Regions from separate parts of the Metapseudomonas lalkuanensis genome, predicted to be linked through region 1. Evidence: predicted binding sites of a transcription regulator. Region 1 holds the regulator's gene; the other holds the start of a gene.
The links. The regulator sigma-54, encoded in region 1, starts transcription at its own class of promoters, with help from an activator protein. The targets are predictions, from matches to a motif close to ANTGGCATNNANNTTGCTNT.
Positions count from the first base shown of each region.

Region 1 (5,842 bases):
ACTCGGCCTGACCCATGACCAGGTCGCCTATCTGGGCGACGACCTGCCCGACCTGCCGGTGATCCGCCGTGTCGGCCTCGGTATGGCGGTGGCCAATGCCGACGCCTTCGTGCGCCAGCACGCCCATGGCGTTACCCAGGCACGCGGCGGCGAAGGCGCGGCCCGTGAGTTCTGCGAACTCATCCTGCGCGCCCAGGGCAGCCTGGAAGCGGCCCAAGCCGCCTACCTCTGAGGTCCGACATGCCGAAGAACATCCGCCTGGCGCTCATCCTGATTCCTATTGCAGCGCTATTCATTGCCCTGGGTTACTGGAACATCCGCCCCGAAAGCTTCATGGATCGCACGACCGCGACGGGCAATGACAACGCCATCGACTTCTATGTCGAAAATGGCAAGAGCACCCAGTTCCAGGAGGACGGCAAACTCCATTACGAGCTGACTGCCACGCGCCTCGAACATATGAAGGCCACTGATGTCACACTGCTGACCACTCCCGACCTGCTCCTGCACCGTGGCACTGCCTTCCCCTGGCACGTGCAGAGCGAGCGCGGCGAAGTGGGTCCCGAGGGCAAGCAGGTCGAACTGATCGAGAAGGTCCGGGTGGCGCGCACCGATGCCAAGGGTCGTCCGACCATCCTGACCACCAGCCGGCTGACCGTGTTCCCCGATCAGGAATATGCGCAGACCCAGCAAGCCGTTAGAATCGAAGCGGCCAATGGGGTGACCACGGCACAAGGAATGAAAGCGTACTTGAATGACAGCAGGATGCTCCTGCAGTCCAACGTAAGAGGCCAGCATGAGGTTCGTTAATACCCTCCCCCTGTTGCTCAGCCTGGGCACCGCACTCGGAAGTGCCGCCGCCTGGGCACTGCCCACGGACCGCGACCAGCCGATTCGCGTACAAGCCGACAGCGCCGAGCTCGATGACAAGCAGGGCGTCGCGGTGTACCGCGGCAACGTCGTGATCACCCAGGGAACCCTCAAGATCACCGGCGACACCGTTACCATCACCCAGGACACCAATGGCGATATCGAGGTCTTCACCTCGGTCGGCAAGCCCGCGTACTACGAGCAGAAGCCGGCAGTCGACAAGCAGATCGTCAAGGCCTACGGCCTGACCATCCAGTACTTCGCCGCCAACGAGCGCATCATTCTGCTCGACCAGGCCAAGGTCGTACAGGAAGGCAACACCTTCGAAGGCGAGAAGATCGTCTACGACACCCAGCGCCAGATCGTCAACGCAGGCCGCGCCACCGGCGGTAACGTGACCACTCCGCGTCCGCGGATCGACATGGTCATCCAGCCGAAGAAGAAAGAGCAGAAAGCACAGTAATGGCGACTCTCAAAGCCCAGCACCTGGCCAAGAGCTACAAGAGCCGTCAGGTGGTCCGCGACGTCAGCCTGTCCATCGACAGCGGTCAGATCGTAGGCCTCCTCGGCCCCAACGGCGCGGGCAAGACCACCTGCTTCTACATGATCGTGGGCCTGGTCAAAGCCGACCAGGGACGCGTCCTGATCGACCAGCAGGACGTCACCCACCAGCCGATGCACGGCCGCGCCCGTGCCGGCATCGGCTACCTGCCGCAGGAAGCCTCGATCTTCCGCAAGCTCAGTGTGGCGGACAACATCATGGCGATCCTCGAGACCCGCAAGGACCTCGATCGCTCCGCACGCCGCAAGGAGCTGGAGAGCCTGCTGCAGGAATTCCATATCAGCCACATCCGTGACAGCCTCGGCATGAGCCTGTCGGGCGGTGAGCGCCGTCGCGTGGAAATCGCCCGCGCGCTGGCCACGGCCCCCAAATTCATCCTGCTGGACGAACCCTTCGCCGGTGTGGACCCGATTTCCGTGGGCGACATCAAGCAGATCATCCACCACCTCAAGGCGAAGGGGATCGGTGTACTCATCACCGACCACAACGTCCGCGAGACCCTGGACATCTGCGAGACCGCCTACATTGTCAGTGACGGACAACTGATCGCCGAAGGTGATGCGGAAGCCATCCTGGCCAACCAGTTGGTGAAGGAAGTCTACCTGGGCCACGAGTTCCGCCTGTAGTTTCCCGCAACCACGCCTACAAGACGGGTTGCGCGGGCTAGGAAAATCCTTCAAGGTCAGGCATATAATTTGCTTCCTGGTGGCGCTGCGGCGCCCTGTAGTGGATGGCGCGCAAGCGCCGGCGAATAAGGTGCTAAGCCCTCTGCCATGAAACCATCGCTAGTCCTCAAGATGGGCCAGCAGCTGACGATGACCCCGCAGCTGCAACAGGCCATTCGCCTGCTCCAACTCTCCACCTTGGATCTCCAGCAGGAGATCCAGGAAGCGCTGGAGTCCAACCCGATGCTCGAGCGGCAGGAGGATGGCGACGATTTCGACACCTCCGACCCCATGGCCGAAGGTGACCAGCAGCCTAATTCCGGCAGCCAGGAATCCAGTTTCCAGGAGTCCAGCGTCGAGACCAATGCCGAAGCCATGGAAGATGGCGAGTGGCACGAGCGCATCCCCAGCGAACTCCCCGTCGACACGGCCTGGGAAGATGTCTACCAGACCAGCGCCAGCAGCCTGCCGAGCAACGATGACGACGAGTGGGACTTCACGTCCCGCACTTCGGTTGGCGAAAGCCTGCAGAGCCACCTGCTCTGGCAACTCAACCTGGCGCCCATGTCCGACACCGACCGCCTGATCGCGGTCACCCTGATCGATTGCATCAACAACGACGGCTACCTTGAGGAGCCCCTCTCCGAGATAGTCGAGGCCTTCGATCCGGAGCTCGGTATCGAACTGGACGAAGTCGAAGTCGTCCTGCATCGCATCCAGCAATTCGAACCCGCTGGCGTTGCTGCCCGCGACCTGCGCGAGTGCCTGCTCCTGCAACTGCGCCAGCTGCCTCCAGGCACTCGCTGGCTGGTCGAGGCCCAGCGTCTGGCTGGTGACTTCCTCGACCTGCTCGGCAGCCGCGACTACAGCCAGCTGATGCGCCGCATGAAGGTCAAGGAAGACGAACTGCGCCAGGTCATCGAACTGATCCAGGGGCTGAATCCGCGCCCCGGTTCCCAGATCGAAGCCAGCGAACCCGAATACGTGGTACCGGATGTCATCGTCCGCAAGCACAACGAACGCTGGCTGGTAGAACTGAACCAGGAGGCCGTGCCGCGCCTGCGGGTCAATCCGCACTATGCCGGATTCGTCCGGCGCGCCGACTCCAGCGCGGACAACACCTTCATGCGCAATCAGCTCCAGGAGGCGCGCTGGTTCATCAAGAGCCTGCAGAGCCGCAACGAGACGCTAATGAAGGTCGCCACCCAAATCGTCGAGCACCAGCGCGGCTTCCTGGAATACGGCGACGAGGCGATGAAGCCTCTCGTCCTGCACGACATCGCTGAAGCCGTTGGCATGCACGAGTCCACCATCTCGCGCGTGACTACCCAGAAATACATGCACACTCCCCGCGGAATCTACGAGCTGAAGTACTTCTTCTCCAGCCACGTAAGCACCTCCGAAGGCGGTGAATGTTCGTCTACCGCAATCCGCGCCATCATCAAGAAACTGGTCGCAGCGGAAAATCCGAAAAAGCCGTTGAGCGACAGCAAGATCGCTGGTTTACTGGAAGCACAGGGCATTCAAGTGGCCCGTCGCACAGTAGCCAAGTATCGCGAATCCCTTGGGATTGCCCCTTCCAGCGAACGCAAGCGACTGATGTGACGCGGAAATTGACCCACGCCAAAGTGTTCCGGTGGCAGGCCCGTTAGCCTGTCTCTTATACACGGGCAATAAGGAGAAAGCGGTATGCAAGTCAACATCAGTGGACATCAACTGGATGTGACCGACGCCCTGCGCAACTACGTTGTCGAGAAGTTCGACCGTCTGGAGCGCCACTTCGACCGAATCACCAACGTTCAGGTGATCATGCAGGTCGAAAAACTCAAACAGAAAATCGAAGCCACTTTGCACATCGCCGGCGGCGAAGTCGTTGCCAACGCGGAGCATGAAGACATGTACGCCGCCATCGACCTGCTTACCGACAAGCTCGATCGCCAACTGATCAAGCACAAGGAAAAGCAATTGAACCGCCAGCAGGGTGCCACCGCCCGCTGACCCCTCCTCTATGATCCGACTCGAGCAAATCCTGACCCCCGGCCGTTCCCTCGTGAACGTGCCGGGCGGCAGCAAGAAACGTGTACTGGAACAGATCGCCAAGCTGGTCGCTCGCGACCTTCCCGACCTCGACAACCAGGACATCTTCGAAAGCCTGGTAGCCCGGGAGAAACTCGGCTCCACCGGTTTCGGCAACGGCATCGCCATTCCCCACTGCCGCCTCACTGGCTGTACGTCGCCCATCAGCGCCGTGCTGCGCCTTGATGCTCCAGTCGATTTCGACGCCATCGATGGCGCCCCGGTTGACCTGCTTTTCGTGCTGCTGGTCCCGGAAGCCGCCACCGATGAACACCTTGAACTGCTCCGCCAGATCGCCAGCATGCTCGACCGCAGCGATGTGCGCGAGCGCCTGCGCCAGGCGCCCGACAGCACCAGCCTCTACCAGGTGGTAGTGGACGTGCAGAGCGGGCGTTAAGGTTCCTCCATGCGCCTGATCATCGTCAGCGGCCGCTCCGGGTCGGGCAAGAGTACCGCCCTCGATGTCCTCGAGGACCACGGTTTCTACTGCATCGACAACCTGCCCGCTGGCCTGCTTCCCGAACTGGCCGAACGGGCCCTGCTGCACACCGAGCTGCTGGAACCCCAGGTTGCTGTCTCCATCGACGCACGGAACCTGCCCAGCCAGCTGCAGCGTTTTCCCGAGTTGCTCACCGAGGCCCGCAGTCGCCACATCAAGTGCGATGTGCTGTACCTCGATGCCGACCACGACACGCTGCTCAAGCGCTTTTCGGAAACCCGCCGGCGCCACCCGCTGACCAACGACAACCGCTCCCTGGCCGAAGCCATCCGGGACGAGGAAGTGCTGTTGGCGCCCATTGCCGATCTCGCCGACCTGAAGATCGACACCACGCATCTCAACCTTTACCAGCTGCGCGACACCATCAAGCTGCGCCTGCTGAATCAGCCTGAACCTGGCACCGCATTCCTGATCGAATCCTTCGGCTTCAAGCGTGGCATGCCGGTGGACGCCGACCTGGTGTTCGACGTGCGCTGCCTGCCCAACCCGTACTGGAAGCCTGAGCTGCGCGATCATTCGGGACTCGCGCCGGCTGTCGCCGAGTACCTTGCCGGGCAGCCTGATGTCGAAGAGATGTATCAGGATATCCTCGGCTACCTGAGCAAGTGGCTGCCGCGCTTTGCCGCCAGCAATCGCGCCTACGTCACGATCGCCATTGGCTGCACCGGGGGCCACCATCGTTCGGTCTACATCGCCGAGCGCCTGGGTGCGGCGCTGAAACCCAGTTTGAAGAATGTCCAGGTTCGCCACCGCGACCTCAGTTAGAAGGATTGGAAACGCGATGCCAGCCTGCGAGATCACCATCATCAACAAGCTCGGCCTGCACGCCCGGGCCGCGGCGAAGTTCGTTGGGGTGGCCGGTCGCTTCCCCTGCCAGATCCGCGTGGGCCGCTCTCCCGAGAGCCTGGTGGACGGCAAGAGCATCATGGCCGTGATGATGCTGGCAGCCGGCAAAGGCACTCCCATTCACCTGCACACCGAAGGCGATCAGGACGACGACGCCCTGAATGCGTTGATCGACCTGATCAACAACAAGTTCGACGAAGGTGAATGACCGTCATCTGCTCCAACGAAAAACGCGCCCATCAGGGCGCGTTTTTAATTCTGGCAACAGGCCACCTCAGCTACCGGCCACCGTCATCTTCTCGATGAGCACCGAGCCGGTTCGGA
Region 1 is NZ_CP043311.1:990,497-996,338, reverse strand. Features, by position in the region: gene FXN65_RS04770 (KdsC family phosphatase) at 1-232, shown strand, start outside; gene lptC (LPS export ABC transporter periplasmic protein LptC) at 241-810, shown strand; gene lptA (lipopolysaccharide transport periplasmic protein LptA) at 797-1,333, shown strand; gene lptB (LPS export ABC transporter ATP-binding protein) at 1,333-2,058, shown strand; gene FXN65_RS04750 (RNA polymerase factor sigma-54) at 2,206-3,702, shown strand; gene hpf (ribosome hibernation-promoting factor, HPF/YfiA family) at 3,787-4,095, shown strand; gene ptsN (PTS IIA-like nitrogen regulatory protein PtsN) at 4,106-4,570, shown strand; gene rapZ (RNase adapter RapZ) at 4,580-5,437, shown strand; gene FXN65_RS04730 (HPr family phosphocarrier protein) at 5,454-5,726, shown strand; gene pmbA (metalloprotease PmbA) at 5,793-5,842, opposite strand, start outside.

Region 2 (5,842 bases), 2.9 Mb from region 1:
AGTGGGAGAGGCGCCAGCCAGAGGGGCTTCAGCGGGAACCGCTCTTCAAGCGAGCGAGCAGGTCGGCCAGGCGCTCGATATCGGCGTCGGTGGTGCGCCAGGAGGAGACACTGAGTCGGAACGCCGGTCGGCCTTGCCACAGGGTGGGGCCGAACCAGACCTCGCCGGATGCCTGGGCTGCGGTGCGGATGGCCACTGTTTCCTCGTCGCAGTCGGCCCGCACCAGGACCTGGTTGAGGACTACGCGGTTGATTACCTGGTACCCGGCCGCGCGTAGGCGCCCGGCGAGGTGATCGGCCTGACGCAGGTGGCGGTCGATCATGCCGACCAGGCCGTCGCGACCGAGGGCGGCCAGTGCGGCCCAGATTGGAATGCCACGGGCGCGGCGGGAGAATTCCAGGGTCAGGTTCTTCTGCGCATCCCGCAAGGCAGTGGCATAGGCGGCATCGCTGTTCATCGCCGTGGCCAGGGCGTCGGCATCGCGACAGATGGCCATGGCGCCGTCGTAGGGAGTGTTCAGCCATTTGTGGCCGTCGCAGGTCCAGCTGTCGGCCTGCTCGACCCCGGAGGCTAGCTGCGCCCGGGACGAAGCGCGGACCCAGAGGCCGAAGGCGCCGTCGACATGGACCCAGGAGCCGGCCGCCCTTGCGCGGGGAATCAGTTCGGCGAAGGGGTCGAATTCTCCCGTGTTGACCTCACCCGCCTGCAGGCAGAGTACCGTCATGTCGTCCAGCGGCGGCAGGCGCGCTGGGTCGATGCGGCCGTGTTCGTCGACGGGCGCGATCAGCAGGCGGTTCATGCCGAAGCCGAGGATGCGCAGCGCCTTCTTTACCGTGATGTGCACGCTGGCGGAAACCACCACGCGCACTTCGGGCGCGCCCATCAGGCCGTCGCCGTCGAAGTCCCAACCCTTGCGTGCCAGCAGCGTGCGGCGTGCCGCGGACAGGCAGGCGAGGCTGCAGGCGGTGGCGCTGGTGCCGAAGCCCACGGCGCTGTCGACAGGCAGTCCAAGGCTTTCCAGTACCCAGCGTGCGGCCACCTTTTCGATGCGATCGGCGGCGGGGGAATTGTCGAAGGAGGACGCGCACTGGTCCCAGGCCAGTGCCAGGCGTTCGGCGGCTGCCGCGGCTGGCAGGGTGGCCCCGATCACGAAGCCGAAGTAGCGCCCGCCGTTGGAGGCGGTAGTGGCGGGGGAACCGAGCTCGTCGAGCTGGCGCAGCACCTCATCGGCCGGCCGTCCCCGTTCGGGGAGCGGGCCGTCGAGTGCGTCCAGGGCCTGGATGGCCTCCGGGGCGGGGAATACACGGCGCTGCGGTATCCCGGCGACGTAGGCGAGGGCGCGGCGGTCGGCGTCTTCGAGGAGTTGGCGTTCGTGGTCCATGGCGATCTCGTTGGCAGAAGGCGGTGCTTCCTACCATAGCGGGACCGCGCGCGGGCCAGCAGATACACCCGGGATCACTGCTGCCCGTACAGATGCCCAGCGCGTACCGAAACGAGTGCAACAGTGGTGCCGACCGGCGGTACAGTTCAGCCTCAGGGGCCGAGCATGTCGTGCATTGCGATGATCTGCTCAGCTACCTGGATCAGCTTCTGCTGGCGGCTCATCGCCTGGCGGCGCATCAGGGTGTAGGCCTCTTCTTCGCCACAGTGCTTCATCTTCATCAGCAGTCCCTTGGCCAGTTCGATGCGCTTGCGTTCGGCCAGTTGCTGGTCGCGGGCGTTGAGCTGGGCGCGAAGGGCCTGGTCGGCCTCGAAGCGAGCCATGGCGACATCGAGAATCGGCTGCAGGCGGTCGGTCTGGATGCCTTCGACAATGTAGGCGCTGACACCTGCCTGGATGGCCTGGCGCATGACCTTGGGGTCGTGCTCGTCAGTGAACATTACGATGGGGCGGGGCTGGTCGCGGCTGACCAGTACGACCTGCTCCATCACATCGCGGCCAGGGGATTCGGTATCAATCAGCACCACATCCGGGCGGATGGCTTCGACGCGGGCTGGCAGGTCGATGGTCAGCCCGGATTCGTCGATGACTTCGAAGCCGGCTTCCACCAGGGCGGTCTTGAGGCGCCCGACTTTCTTTGCGGTGTCGTTGATCAGCAGGATGCGCAACATGGCGACGGTCTTCCCCAACGGCTACAGGGCGATGGCGCGGGCGTGGCCGGCCAGGGAATGGATCGGGAAGCTACGGGCGTAGGCGGCGGGGTCGCTGCCGTCCCAGACGCGGCCGTCGATCAAGGTGGCGCTGCGCATCAGGTCGGGGACCGGGATGTCGAGCGCTTCCGCGGCGGCGCGGTAGATGTCCAGCCGTTGCACGCGCCGGGCGATGGCCAGGTAATCCGGGTCGTCCCGCAGCAGGCCCCAGCGACGGAACTGGGTCATGAACCAGATGCCGTCGGAGAGGAAGGGCATGTTCACCTGGCCGCCGTCGAAGAAGCGCAGCGGGTGCTGGTCCTCCCAGGCATTGCCGAGGCCGTCCTGGTAGTGCCCGAGGAAGCGTGGCTCCACGGCCGATAGCGGCACGTCCACGTAATCGCTGCCGCTGATGAGCCGGGCCGTGCTGTGGCGGTTCTCCTCGCTGGCATCGATGAAGCGGCTGGCTTCCAGGACGGCCATGGTCAGTGCGCGGGCGGTGTTGGGGTATTGCTCGGCGAATTCGCGCGTGACGGCCATGACCTTTTCCGGGTGATCGGGCCAGATCATCTGGCTGGTGGCCAGGGTGAAGCCCTGGCCCTGGTCGACCGCCAGCGCACCCCAGGGGCCGCCGGCGCAGAAACCGTCGATACGTGCCGCCTTGAGGTGGGCGACCATTTGCGAGGGTGGGACCACGACTGTATCCACGTCCCGCAGTGGGTGGATGCCCTGGGCCGCCAGCCAGTAGTTCAGCCACATGGCGTGGGTGCCGGTGGGGAAGGTCTGGGCGAAGGTCAGGCGCGCACCGCCATGGTGCACATGATTGGCCAGCGCCTCGGAACTGGTCACGCCGATGCGCTTGAGTGGTTCGGAGAGGTTGATGGCCTGGCCGTTCTGGCAGAGCCCCATGAGGATGGCCATCTCCGCGTCGGGGCCACCGATGCCCAGTTCGATGCCATAGACCTGCCCATAGAGCGCCTGCGCGGCATCCAGTTCACCAGAGAGCAGTTTGTCGCGCAGGGTGGCCCAGGACGACTGGCGCTGCAGGTCCAGGGTCAGGCCGTATGGCTGCGCGAAGCCCTGGGTGGCGGCGACTATCAGCGAGGCCGAGTCGGTCAGGGGCATGAAGCCCAGGTTGAGCACGCACTTCTCCGGTGCGTCGCTGCCGGCGACCCAGGCCAGGTTGTCCGGGCGCGTGGTGTTCTGCTTGTCCGTCATGTCGATTGCCACCTATCAGCAAAATGGCGTCGATCCGGTGTGACCGGAATCGACGCCATTGTCATCAGCCCGCTCCGTCGTTGCAGCGGGCCTCGTTGTCGCTGCTGAAGCAAGCGATATGCCAGTGACAAAAAAAGAGATCCCCGCGATGGCGGGGAAGATTTGGAGGTCGGAGCTACCTTAACGCTCGATGATCTGCTTCACCTGGTTTTGCGGAATCTGCTGGGTCCGGCCTTCATGGTCCTCGAATTCGAGCATGCCGGTGTCTCTGTCCAGTTCGGGTTTTTCGTCGGTGGCGATGAGCTGGCCGTCGGTCGTGGCGATCAGGTACTCGCTGGAGCAGCCTGCCAGGCCAAGGGTGCATATGAGGATCAGGAACCAGATTTTCATGGAGGCCTCCCCCCGTCGTGGGGTTCATATCTGCAACATAGCTGCTGGGAGGGCGCCTGCAAGTCGGTCCGATGGGAATGCGGAAAGGCCTGTGATGCAGATTGCAGAAAAGAAAAAGCCCCGCACGAGGCGGGGCTTTCTCATCACCGGTCTACCGATGGGGCCTTAGGCTTGGACCACCGGGATCTTGGCGTTTGCAGCGGCTTCCTTGTACTCGGCGATCTGGTCGAAGGACAGGTAGCGATAGATATCGGCAGCCATGCTGTCGATGTTCTTCGCGTATTCCATGTACTCCTCGACGGTCGGCAGTTTGCCCAGGATGGAGGCAACGGCCGCCAGTTCGGCGGAGGCCAGGTAGACGTTGGTGGCGTCGCCCAGGCGGTTCGGGAAGTTACGGGTGGAGGTGGAGACCACGGTGGCACCGGTCTGCACGCGGGCCTGGTTGCCCATGCACAGGGAGCAACCCGGCATTTCCATGCGGGCGCCGGCCTTGCCATAGATGCCGTAGTAGCCTTCCTCGGTCAGCTGGTGCTGGTCCATCTTGGTCGGCGGAGCCAGCCACAGACGGGTCGGGATACCGCCCTTGACCTTGTCCAGCAGCTTACCGGCAGCGCGGAAGTGACCGATGTTGGTCATGCAGGAACCGATGAACACTTCGTCGATCTTGTCGCCGGCCACGGTGGACAGCAGGCGGGCATCGTCCGGGTCGTTCGGTGCGCAGAGCACGGGCTCTTTGACGTCGGCCAGGTCGATCTCGATAACGGCAGCGTATTCGGCGTCCTTGTCGGCTTCCAGCAGTTGCGGGTTGGCCAGCCAGGCTTCCATCGCCTTCGCGCGGCGCTCCAGGGTACGGGCGTCGCCGTAGCCTTCACCGATCATCCAGCGCAGCAGGGTGATGTTGGACTTCAGGTATTCGGCAATGGCTTCTTCCGGCAGCTTGATGGTGCAACCAGCAGCGGAACGCTCGGCCGAGGCGTCGGACAGCTCGAAGGCTTGCTCGACGGTCAGGTCGTTCAGACCTTCGATCTCGAGGATGCGGCCGGAGAAGATGTTCTTCTTGCCTTTCTTCTCGACGGTCAGCAGGCCGGCCTGGATGGCGTAGTAGGGGATGGCATGCACCAGGTCACGCAGGGTGATACCGGGCTGCATCTTGCCCTTGAAACGCACCAGAACGGATTCCGGCATGTCCAGCGGCATTACGCCAGTGGCGGCGGCGAAGGCTACCAGGCCGGAACCGGCCGGGAAGGAAATGCCGATCGGGAAGCGAGTGTGGGAGTCGCCACCGGTGCCGACGGTGTCAGGCAGCAGCATGCGGTTCAGCCAGCTGTGGATGATGCCGTCGCCCGGACGCAGGGACACGCCGCCACGGGTCTTGATGAAGTCCGGCAGGGTGTGGTGGGTGTTGACGTCGATGGGCTTCGGATAGGCGGCGGTGTGGCAGAAGGACTGCATCACCAGGTCGGCGGAGAAGCCGAGGCAGGCGAGGTCTTTCAGCTCGTCGCGGGTCATCGGGCCAGTGGTGTCCTGGGAACCGACGGTGGTCATCTTCGGCTCGCAGTAGGTGCCCGGACGGACGCCTTTGCCTTCTGCCAGGCCGCAGGCACGGCCAACCATCTTCTGCGCCAGGGTGAAGCCCTTGCCGCTGTCAGCCGGGGATTCCGGCTTCTTGAACAGGTCGGAAGCGCCCAGGCCCAGCTCGGCACGGGCCTTCTCGGTCAGGCCGCGGCCGATGATCAGCGGGATACGGCCGCCGGCACGGACTTCGTCCAGCAGGACCGGGGTCTTCAGTTCGAAAGTGGTGACCACTTCGCCGCTGTCGTGGCGAACGACCTTGCCTTCATAGGGGTACACGTCGATGACGTCGCCCATGGCCAGGTTGGTGCAGTCGAATTCGATCGGCAGGGCGCCGGCGTCTTCCATGGTGTTGTAGAAGATCGGGGCGATCTTGGTGCCGAAGCAGAAGCCGCCGCCGCGCTTGTTCGGTACGAACGGAATGTCGTCGCCGAAGAACCACAGCACGGAGTTGGTAGCGGATTTACGGGAGGAACCGGTACCGACCACGTCACCGACGTAGGCAACCGGGAAGCCCTTGGCTTTAACAGCT
Region 2 is NZ_CP043311.1:3,882,363-3,888,204, reverse strand. Features, by position in the region: gene FXN65_RS18120 (pyridoxal phosphate-dependent decarboxylase family protein) at 29-1,381, opposite strand; gene FXN65_RS18115 (ANTAR domain-containing response regulator) at 1,534-2,112, opposite strand; gene FXN65_RS18110 (CmpA/NrtA family ABC transporter substrate-binding protein) at 2,134-3,348, opposite strand; gene FXN65_RS18105 (YgdI/YgdR family lipoprotein) at 3,529-3,738, opposite strand; gene acnB (bifunctional aconitate hydratase 2/2-methylisocitrate dehydratase) at 3,904-5,842, opposite strand, start outside.
Region 2: a site for sigma-54 is predicted at 3,455-3,474, ahead of FXN65_RS18110 (CmpA/NrtA family ABC transporter substrate-binding protein). Genes of this name have one in related genera too.